DNA from 2 places in the Streptomyces sp. NBC_01298 genome. Region 1 is predicted to be linked to the other one. Evidence: riboswitches for the same ligand, from Rfam matches in the RefSeq annotation. Region 1 holds a riboswitch; the other holds the start of a gene.
What was found. A riboswitch is a leader RNA that binds a small molecule or an ion and turns the genes downstream of it on or off. The one in region 1 is predicted to bind cobalamin.
Positions count from the first base shown of each region.

Region 2: linked by a shared signal. The riboswitch ahead of OG730_RS13280 (energy-coupling factor ABC transporter permease) and the one ahead of OG730_RS05940 (ribonucleoside triphosphate reductase) in region 1 are both predicted to bind cobalamin.

Region 1 is NZ_CP108414.1:1,295,303-1,300,264, reverse strand. Features, by position in the region: gene OG730_RS05955 (NADP-dependent isocitrate dehydrogenase) at 1-313, shown strand, start outside; gene OG730_RS05950 (hypothetical protein) at 464-916, opposite strand; gene OG730_RS05945 (glycoside hydrolase family 71 protein) at 1,455-3,089, shown strand; cobalamin riboswitch at 3,170-3,310, shown strand; partial or broken gene OG730_RS05940 (ribonucleoside triphosphate reductase) at 3,350-4,696, shown strand; gene nrdD (anaerobic ribonucleoside-triphosphate reductase) at 4,708-4,962, shown strand, end outside.
Region 2 is NZ_CP108414.1:2,983,571-2,988,532, reverse strand. Features, by position in the region: gene OG730_RS13295 (energy-coupling factor ABC transporter ATP-binding protein) at 1-462, opposite strand, end outside; gene cbiQ (cobalt ECF transporter T component CbiQ) at 468-1,217, opposite strand; gene OG730_RS13285 (energy-coupling factor ABC transporter substrate-binding protein) at 1,221-1,568, opposite strand; gene OG730_RS13280 (energy-coupling factor ABC transporter permease) at 1,577-2,296, opposite strand; cobalamin riboswitch at 2,326-2,519, opposite strand; gene OG730_RS13275 (flavodoxin family protein) at 2,629-3,354, shown strand; gene OG730_RS13270 (AMIN-like domain-containing (lipo)protein) at 3,389-3,925, opposite strand; gene OG730_RS13265 (SsgA family sporulation/cell division regulator) at 4,032-4,439, opposite strand; gene OG730_RS13260 (hypothetical protein) at 4,660-4,962, opposite strand, start outside.

The DNA.
Region 1 (4,962 bases):
CACTTTCCTCAACGAGGACAAGTCGCCGAGCCGCAAGCTGGGCGGCATCGACAACCGCGGCAGCCACTTCTACCTCGCCCTGTACTGGGCGCAGGAGCTGTCGCGCCAGACCCAGGACCCGAAGCTGGCCGCCGCCTTCGACCCGCTGGCCAAGACGCTGGCCGAGTCCGAGGAGAAGATCGTCGGCGAGCTCATCGCCGTACAGGGCGCTCCGGCGGAGATCGGCGGCTACTACCAGCCCGACGCCGCCAAGGCCTCGGCGATCATGCGGCCGTCCGCGACGCTGAACGAGGCGCTCGCGCTCCTCGGCTGAGGTTCATCGGGATCGGGGTCCATCGGGACCGAGATTCATCGGGACTGAGATTCATCAGGACTGAGGTTCATCGGGACTGAGGTCCACCGCTTCCACGGGTCCGCCCCGGTCGGCAATCGCCGACCGGGGCGGACCCGTTTCCGCACCCGCTCAGAGTCGGTGCACCTGATCCGGCGAGAAGGCCAGCGGGTCGCGCCCGGCGGCCAGGATCCGCAGCCCGGGAGCCACGGCGAGCAGCTCGCGCAGCCAGTCCAGGGTCTCGGACGCGAGGTGCTCGCAGCCGTCGAGCACGAGCAGCATGTCGCGCTCCGCCAGCCACGACGCCGCGTTCGACGTCCCGTACGGCAGGAACGGCATGCCGGGCAGACTGCCCAGCGCGGCGGTCAGGTCGCGGATCCCGAACCGCCGGTCCATGGACACGACGGCCACTCCGTCGTAGAAATTGGACGAGAGCCGTTGCCCGATCTCCCGCACCAATTGGCTCCGGGGCTCACGGAACCGACCGGTGACGGTCAGCACCTTGCCCCGCCGCACGGCGGTGAATAGACGGGACAGCTCCGCGGAGGTCGCCGGGAAAGTACCGGCTCCTCTGGAATCCCTCATCGACACGATGCCCCCCTGCATGCGTGACCTGCGGCAAGAGGGTTGTTTCAAGCCGCATGAAGACGATTATGCGCCACTTTTCAGGAAAGGCCAGTGGAATTCCCTATTCCGCTGAAAGGACCGTGGCGTCCGATGATCGCCGGAGTTGTACAGGTCACATGGCTTTGTCCACCCCCGTACGAAGAGGCGCGACCCCCGTCGTTCGCGGCCGTTTCCGGCAACGGTTGTCCGGGGGCCCGGAATCCGCTGTACTGCTGCGGTGCGGCCCGATGTCCGGGCGCGGCGCGGGAATGCTCTGGGGAGGGCCAGGATGAGTGCGGACCGGCGTCGGGCAGGGCGGGGCGCGAGACCCGCGTCGCACCGGCGCCGTGCGGGCTTGCGGGGCCGTACGGGCTTGGGCGGCCGTGCGGGCTTGCGCGGCCGTGCGGGCTTCAGGCGCCGTGCGGGCCTCCAGGGCGGTCCGGGCTTCCGCGGCCGCCCGGGCTTCCGCGGCCGCCCGGGCTTCCGCGGTCGCCCGGGCTTCCGCAGCCGAAGACCCGTGCTGAGCCTCTTCCTGACCGCCTTCCTCCTCGTGGGCGTCTGCGCAGCGACGGGCCTCGCCTGGGACACCCGCACGGTCGCCGGAGCGCAGGGCCGTCCGGGAGCGGTCCCGGGCGCCACGCTGCCCGCGGGCCCCGGCGACGGCCCCGCGCCCACGGCCACCGGCCCCGCCGCCACCGGAGGCCCGGCCGCCACCGCCCCGCAGAGCACGCCCGCGCCGTCCCCGGAACCCGAGGACCCGGAGTCCGGTGGCGACGACGGAGTCCGCCCGTCCGGCCCGCTGCCCTTCGACATGCCGCAGCCGGCCGCCCTGCGCTCCGGCGCCGCCGGCAAGAAGCTGGTCTTCGCCCACTACTTCACCCCGTACCCGCTCTCCCTCGACAACGCGAACGCCGACGCCGACTACTACACCCGCAACTACCTGAAGCCGGACGGCGAGAACGGCAAGCACGAGCGCTACGGGGGCCTGCTGCGCGACCGGCCGCTGCCCGTCCCGCCCAAGGCCGGGAACTGGGAGCTCGCCAACCTCCAGCAGGAGGTCCGTACGGCCCGCGCCGCGGGCCTCGACGGATTCACCCTCGACCTGCTCTCCCTGGCCGGGAAGAACCGGGAGCGCTGCGCGCTCCTGATGGAGGCCGCCCGCTCGGTGGACCCGGCCTTCAAGGTCATGCTGATGCCGGACATGACCTCCCTGGGCACCGACGACCCGGCCGTGCTCGCCGACCTCCTCGCGGACCTCGGCAAGGCCCCGGCGGCCCACCGGCTGCCCGACGGCCGGCTGGTCGTCTCGCCGTTCAAGGCCGAGGAGAAGAGCGCCGCCTGGTGGACCCGGGTCATGGACGTCCTGAAGTCCCGGCACGGCATCCGCACCGCCTTCGTTCCGCTCTTTCTCGACTTCGGCGCGCACAGCGGTGAATTCGAGCCCATCAGCTACGGATTCTCCGAGTGGGGCAGCCGCAGTTACGTCGGCCAGGAGAGCTCCACCCGCGACGTCCGGCGCGCCCACGGCGCGGGCAAGATCTGGATGCAGCCCGTATCGGTCCAGGACGCCCGGCCCAACCAGGGCATCTACGACGAGGCCGGCAACACCGCGACCCTGCGCGCCACATGGAACCGCGCCATCGAGGACGGGGCCGACTGGGTCCAGCTCACCACCTGGAACGACTACAGCGAGGGCAGCCAGTTCGCGCCCTCCCTGCACAACGGCCATGCCTACCTGGACCTTTCCTCGTACTACCTCACCCGGTTCAAGACGGGCGGCTGGCCGAAGATCGCCCGCGACACGCTGTACCTGAGCTCGCGCACCCAGTTCGCCGCCGCCGACCCGAGCGGCGGCCAGTCCCTGGTGATGTCGCTGCGGGGCGGCAGCGCCGCGGCCCGGGACACGGTGGAGGTGCTGAGCTTCCTGACCGCGCCCGCGAGCATCCGTACGGCCGTGGGAGCGGCCGGGGACGCGCACGCCGCTCCGGCCGGTGTCCACTGCGAGCTGCTGCCCCTGGGGCCGGGCACGGGCTCGGCGGCCGTGGTGCGCGACGGCAAGGCCGGGGCCCGGGTGGAGCTGCCGTACCGGGTGGACCGCACGGTAGAGGTCCAGGACCTCCAGTACTACGCCGCCACCAGCGGTCGGAGTTGAGCCCGCAGGGCCTGAAGTCCCTTGCTCCGGGACCTTCGTCACCCCATATGTAGTGGTGGTGATCTGCCATCACATCTATATGTAGTGTTGGCTCTGCCGGTTCGGCGGGGCCTCTCCCCGACCGAGGCAACAGGGAACCCGGTGGGAATCCGGGACTGCCCCGCAACGGTGAGTCCGCCACGGCGGACGAGTCCGACCCCTGCCGGCATGGGCTTCGAAGCCCGCCATTCTTCCGTGCCGAGCCTCGTGGGAGGGCTGCCGTGACTGCTGTCGTCGACGCCGTAGAGACCGTGACCGAATACCTGGACCGCCGGGACTGGCGGGTGAACGCCAACGCCAACCAGGGCTATTCGCTCGGCGGCCTCATCCTCAACGCCGCCGGCAAGGTCACGGCGAACTACTGGCTGGAACAGGTCTATCCCGCCGCCGTGGCCCGCGCGCACCGCGAGGGCGGCCTCCACATCCACGACCTGGACATGCTCTCCGGCTACTGCGCCGGCTGGTCCCTGCGCACCCTGCTGACCGAGGGCTTCAACGGGGTCCCCGGACAGATCGACTCCGCCCCGCCCCGGCACCTGTCCTCGGCCGTGGGCCAGATCGTGAACTTCCTCGGCACCCTGCAGAACGAATGGGCGGGAGCCCAGGCCTTCTCCTCCTTCGACACCTGCCTCGCGCCCTACGTCCGCCTCGACTCGATGACGTACGACCAGGTCAGGCAGTGCGTCCAGGAGCTCGTGCACAACCTCAACGTGCCCTCGCGCTGGGGCACCCAGACCCCCTTCACCAACCTCACCTTCGACTGGACCTGCCCCGAGGACCTGCGCGAGCAGGTCCCGGTGGTCGCGGGGGAGGAGACCGGCTTCACCTACGGCGAGCTCCAGGCCGAGATGGACATGATCAACCGGGCGTACATCGAGGTGATGACGGAAGGAGACGCCACCGGGCGGGTGTTCACCTTCCCCATCCCGACCTACAACATCACCCGGGACTTCCCCTGGGAGAGCGAGAACGCCGAGCTGCTCTTCACGATGACCGCCAAGTACGGGCTCCCGTACTTCCAGAACTTCATCAACTCCGAGCTCGAACCGAACATGATCCGCTCCATGTGCTGCCGCCTCCAGCTCGACCTGACCGAGCTCCTCAAGCGCGGCAACGGGCTCTTCGGCAGCGCCGAACAGACCGGTTCGCTCGGCGTGGTCACCCTCAACTGCGCCCGGCTCGGGCACCTTTGCGCGGGCGACGAGGCGGGGCTGCTGGTCGAGGTGGACCGGCTGTGCGAGCTCGCCAAGGACAGCCTCGAACTCAAGCGGATCACCGTCCAGGACCTGATCGACGGGGGCCTCTTCCCCTACACCAAGCGGTACTTGGGCACCCTGCGCAACCACTTCTCCACCATCGGGGTCAACGGGGTCAACGAGATGGTGCGCAACTTCAGCGGCGACGCGTACGACATCACCGCGCCCGAGGGCCACGCCCTCGCCGTCCGCCTCCTGGACCGGGTCCGGGCCCGGATGGTCGACTTCCAGGAGACCACCGGCCACCTCTACAACCTGGAGGCCACCCCCGCCGAGGGGACGACGTACCGCTTCGCGAAGGAGGACCGGGCCCGCTTCCCCGCATCCTCCAGGCCGGCACCGACGCCAACCCGTACTACACCAACTCCTCGCAGCTGCCCGTCGGCTGGACCGACGACCCCTTCGAGGCGCTGGAGCGCCAGGACGAGCTGCAGGGCAAGTGCACGGGCGGCACCGTCCTGCACCTGTACACCCCCGAGCGGATCCCGACGGCCGAGGCCTGCCGCAAACTGGTCCGGCGCGCGCTGGAGACCTTCCGGCTCCCGTACCTGACGGTGACCCCGACCTTCTCCATCTGC
Region 2 (4,962 bases), 1.7 Mb from region 1:
CCCGGCGATCGCCGCGCGCTTGCGCTGACCGTAGGAGAGCAGGTGGGTGGGGCGGTCCCGGAGCGGGGTGATGTCCAGGGCGGCGAGGGCCGAGTCCACGCGGGCGCGGACCTCCGGAGCGGGGAGCCCCAGGTTCATCGGGCCGAAGGACACGTCCTGTTCGACCGAGGCCGCGAACAGCTGGTCGTCGGGGTCCTGCACCACGAGCTGGACGGACGTACGCAGCCGGGTCAGCCCGGCCCGGCCGTACGAGACCTCCGTGCCGTCCAGCCGCAGCGATCCCGCGCCGGGCCGCAGGCCGCCGCTGAGCAGCCGCATCAGCGTGGTCTTGCCGCTGCCGTTGCGGCCCAGCAGGGCCAGCGCCCGGCCCGGCGCGATGGCGAAGTCGACGCCGGTCAGGACCGCCGGGCCGTCCTCGTAGGCGTAGCCCGCGCCGGACAGCTCGATCAGGGGGGTGGCCACCGGGTTCACAAGAAGAGCCCCTTCAGGGTGAGGGTCAGGGTGATCAGGGCCGCCAGCAGGCCCGCGGTGGCCGTCAGGAAGCGCCACGACAGGGCCGCCTCCGGTACGAGGACCCGCAGGGCGCCGTCGTAGCCGCGTCCGGCCAGCCCCGCCTGGAGCTTGGCCGCGCGGTCGAAGGCCCGTACGAAGGAGGTGGCGGCGAGCCCCGCCAGGGAACGCCACACCGCCGCCCGACCGGTGTGCCCGAGCCGGGCCGCCTGGGCCCGGCGGACCTGGGCCATGGAGTCGAGCAGCAGGAAGCCGATCCGGTACATGACCAGCGCGACGTCCACCACCGGGGCCGGCACCCCGGCCCGGACCAGCCGGGGCAGGACGTCGGAGACCGGGGTGGTGAACGCGAACAGCAGCAGTCCGAGCGAGGCCGCCGAGGTACGCAGCAGCAGTTCGGCGGCGGTCCGGGGGCCGTCGGGGGCCAGGGAGACCGGCCCCGTGGGGCCGCCGACCGCGAACAGCAGCGGCAGCGCCCCGGTGAAGCAGAAGCCGAGCGGGATCCGGAAGGCCCGCCAGAGCTGCCGGCCGGCCACTCCGGCCGGGCCGAGCAGCACGGCGAGGGTGGCGGCGGCCACCAGCGGCCCGCCGGGCCAGGGCGGCAGGCACACGGCGGTGACCGTCAGCCCGATCCCGAGCAGGGCCTTCTCCAGCGGGTGCCGGCCGCGCCAGCGACTGCTGTGCGCGGCCACGTCGATCGGCAGCACCGCCTAGGCCTCCGGGCCGGTGGCGGTGGCGGTGGTGGTGGCAGCGGCGGCGGCAGCGGCCCCCTGGCGGCGGCCCTTGCGGACGCCGAAGTAGTACGCGAGCACGCCCGCGCCCAGTGCCGCCTGCAGGGCGAACAGCGCGGACTCGACCTCGCCGGAGGGGGGCTCGTAGAGAGGGGAGAACCAGGGCTCGTAATCCGGCTTCAGCTCGGTGATCGCGGCCTCCGCCTGCGCGTCGGCGCCCGTGAAGGGCTCCTCCTTGCCCTCGCCCAGCCCCAGGGCGATCGGCAGCACGGCCAGCGCCGCCACCAGGAGCAGCAGCAGGCCGTTGATCTTCGTATTCTTGGACATCCCGCTCATCAGGCCGCCGCCTTCTCTCCGGTGGCCGTACCGGTACCACCACCGGTACGGGGGGCCGTCAGCTTCGCGACACCCAGCCTGACCAGGTCCGACTTGCTCGACGCCATCAGTAGCCGCATCACCAGGACGGTCAGCAGCCCCTCGCTCACGGCCAGCGGGATCTGCGTGACCGCGAAGATCCCCCCGAACTTCGCGAGCGAGCCCGCGACACCGGAGGCCGGGTCGGGGAAGGCCAGGGCGAGCTGCACGCTGGTGACGCAGTAGGTGACCAGGTCGGCGAAGAAGGCGCCGAAGAAGACGGTCACCATCAGCGGGAGCCCGGACGTGCGCAGCAGCCGGTAGACGGCGTAACCCGCCCACGGGCCGGCGATGGCCATCGAGAAGACGTTGGCGCCGAGGGTGGTGAGCCCGCCGTGCGCCAGCAGCAGGGCCTGGAACAGCAGGGTGATCGTGCCCAGCACCGCCATGATCGGCGGCCGGAACAGGATCGCCCCGAGCCCGGTGCCCGTGGGGTGCGAGCAACTGCCGGTCACCGACGGGATCTTCAGGGCGGACAGGACGAAGGTGAAGGCCCCGGACGCACCGAGCAGCAGCGTGCTCTCCGGGTTGGCCTTCACCTCGCGGGTGAGCGCGCGGACGCCGTGGACGACGAAGGGGGCGGACGCGGCGCCCCAGGCGACCGCGTGCAAAGGGGGCAGGAACCCCTCGGCTATATGCATGGGTAGGGAGACCTCTCCAGCACCTCGTGGATGGACAACGCGCCCCGGCCGGTCTCCTGGCTCACGGGTTGACGTCCATGCCCCGCCTTCCCGGGCAGCGCGGAACCTCCCGCGCAGCCCAGTGGCTTTCCCGCAGGAGTGGAGCCGGACTTCCCGATCACAGTGGCGAGGGCCGCACCGGTTTCCCACCGGTTTCCCGAACACCAAGGCCCGCTGACCCTAGTCGGCCGCACGGACCGGTCACAAACCCGCCCCCGTCGGGCCGGGCCGCGGCGGCCCCGGACGGATGCGGTCCGGTGGCGGCCGCGCCGGGCCCCGGCGAGGCTGGACGGGTGGCTACCGACCCCGCGCAGGACCTCGACTACTCCGACCTCACCGCCGTGTACGTCAACTGCACGCTCAAGCGATCGCCCGAGCCCAGCAACACCGAGGGCCTGATCGGGAAGAGCCGCGCGGTGATGGAGGCGGCCGGGGTCCGGACCTCGCTCATCCGGGCCGTCGACCACGACATCGCCACCGGTGTCTGGCCCGATATGACCGACCACGGCTGGGACGACGATCAGTGGCCGGTGCTCTACAGCCAGATCATGGACGCCGACATCCTGGTGCTGTGCGGCCCGATCTGGCTCGGGGACAACAGCTCGGTGATGAAGCAGGTCATCGAGCGGCTCTACGCCTGCTCGTCGATCCTGAACGAGCAGGGCCAGTACGCCTATTACGGGCGCGTGGGCGGGGCGCTGATCACCGGCAACGAGGACGGCGTCAAGCACTGCGCCATGAACATCCTCTACAGCCTCCAGCACCTCGGCTACGCGATCCCCCCGCAGGCCGACGCCGGATGGATCGGCGAGGCCGGACCCGGGCCCTCGTACCTGGACCCCGGATCCGGCGGTCCCGAGAACGATTTCACCAACCGGAACACGACCTTCATGAGCTGGAACCTCATGCATCTGGCCGCCCTGCTCAAGCGGGCCGGCGGGATGCCGGCGCACGGCAACCAGCGCTCCCTGTGGGACGCGGGCTGCCGCTTCGACTTCCCGAACCCCGAGCACCGGTAGCGGCCGGGCCCGGTCTCCCGCCGGCGGTGCGTGCTCAGCAGACGTTCGGGTGCGCGACGTCCAGGACGAAGCGCTCCGGGGCGTGCAGCTTGAACGAGGTGTAGGCGGGCTTGGTGTCGAAGGCGGCGCCGAGGGTGACGTACCCCTCGTAGTCGCCGGTGAGGGCGAGGCCCTTCAGCTTGGGCAGGTAGATCTTGACGAGCTTGGGCCCGAGGTAGACGTTGTTGCCCGCTTCGTCGTGTCCGGCGGCGGGGTGCAGACGGATCTCCAGGAAGTACCGCCCGGCCAGCGGGACGGGCTTGCCGGACCCGTCGTAGACCAGCTTCGGGACGGGGGTCACGGTGACCTCGGGTACGTATCCCCGCAGGTCGACGACCACCCGGTCGTACGTGCAGTGACCGCCCCAGCGGGCATTGACGACGAGCGGCGTGGCGGTGGCGGTGGTGGTGGCGGGTGTGGCCGGGGTTGCGGTCGTGGCTGCGGCGGAGGCCGGTGCGGCGAAGGCCAGAGTGGCGGCGAGCAGTGCGCCCAACCCCAGTGCGGTGGCCTGCCGGCGGCGTGGACGGTTCATGGCGTCCCCTCGATTCCGAGAGACGGGGAACGGTGTCAGCCGTGAAGACGCGCCCGGTACGACTGCGGTTGCACCGGGTTCACCGGGTTCGGCCGGTCCAGCCGGTTCAGCTGGGCAGGAGGGCGCTCAGCTCGGCGTCGAGGTCGTAGTACCGGTGTTCCCGGCCGCGCGGTACCAGCTCGGTCATCCGGCGGCACAGCGCCTGTACGTCCTTGGCCCGGGCGGACACCACGCAGGACTGCGCGCCGTTGCTGAAGGCGAGGAAAACCCGCGGCTCGGTGCCCTTCCAGCGCGGCCACACCTGGATGTCGCCCTCGCCGGTGGCGCAGACCTGGCCGTCGAGCAGCAGTTCCCGGGAGAAGACCCAGTGGGCGAGGTGCATCCCGGCACCCTCGAAGTCGAGGGAGATCTCGTAGGGCCGGTCGCTGCGGTACACGAAGACGCCCCGGACCGGGACGGGCGCGGGCGCGGCCTCCAAACGGAGCGGGAGGACGCGGTGTTCGGTGCCGGTCATGCGGGGCGCCTCTCTCTCGGGACGGGGTCCCGCCGGCGCACGTGCGGCAGGCCCACTCGGGCAAGCTAGCCCACCCCCGGGCCGCCCATCCGTGGCCAAAGGTCCCCTTCGTCCGGGCCGCTCGTCCCCTCTTGGCCCGACGCGCCGAGCCCCGCCCTCCGGGGGGAGGGCGGGGCTCGGCGGAAGGGCGTGCGCGACCGGGGCGGGGCCCCGGCCGGAACTACGGGAGGGGGTTGTAGATGAAGGACTCGTGCGAGTTGGACTGGCCGATCGCGGTGAAGCCCGAACCGTTGGCCTGGGCACCGTTGTTCTGGTTGGAGGCACCGAAGCCCGAGGCGACCTGCTGGGCGGTGGAGGAGTTGCCGGCGTTGCTGCCGCCGACCCCGCTGCCGAGGACCCCGGCGAGGGCCGCGTTCGACGCGGTCCCGGCCGCGCCGGCCCCGTTGTCGGCCTGGGCGACGCCCGAGAGGAGCGCGAAGGCGAGGGGGAGCGATGCGGCGGCCGCCATCAGGCGGATGCTGCG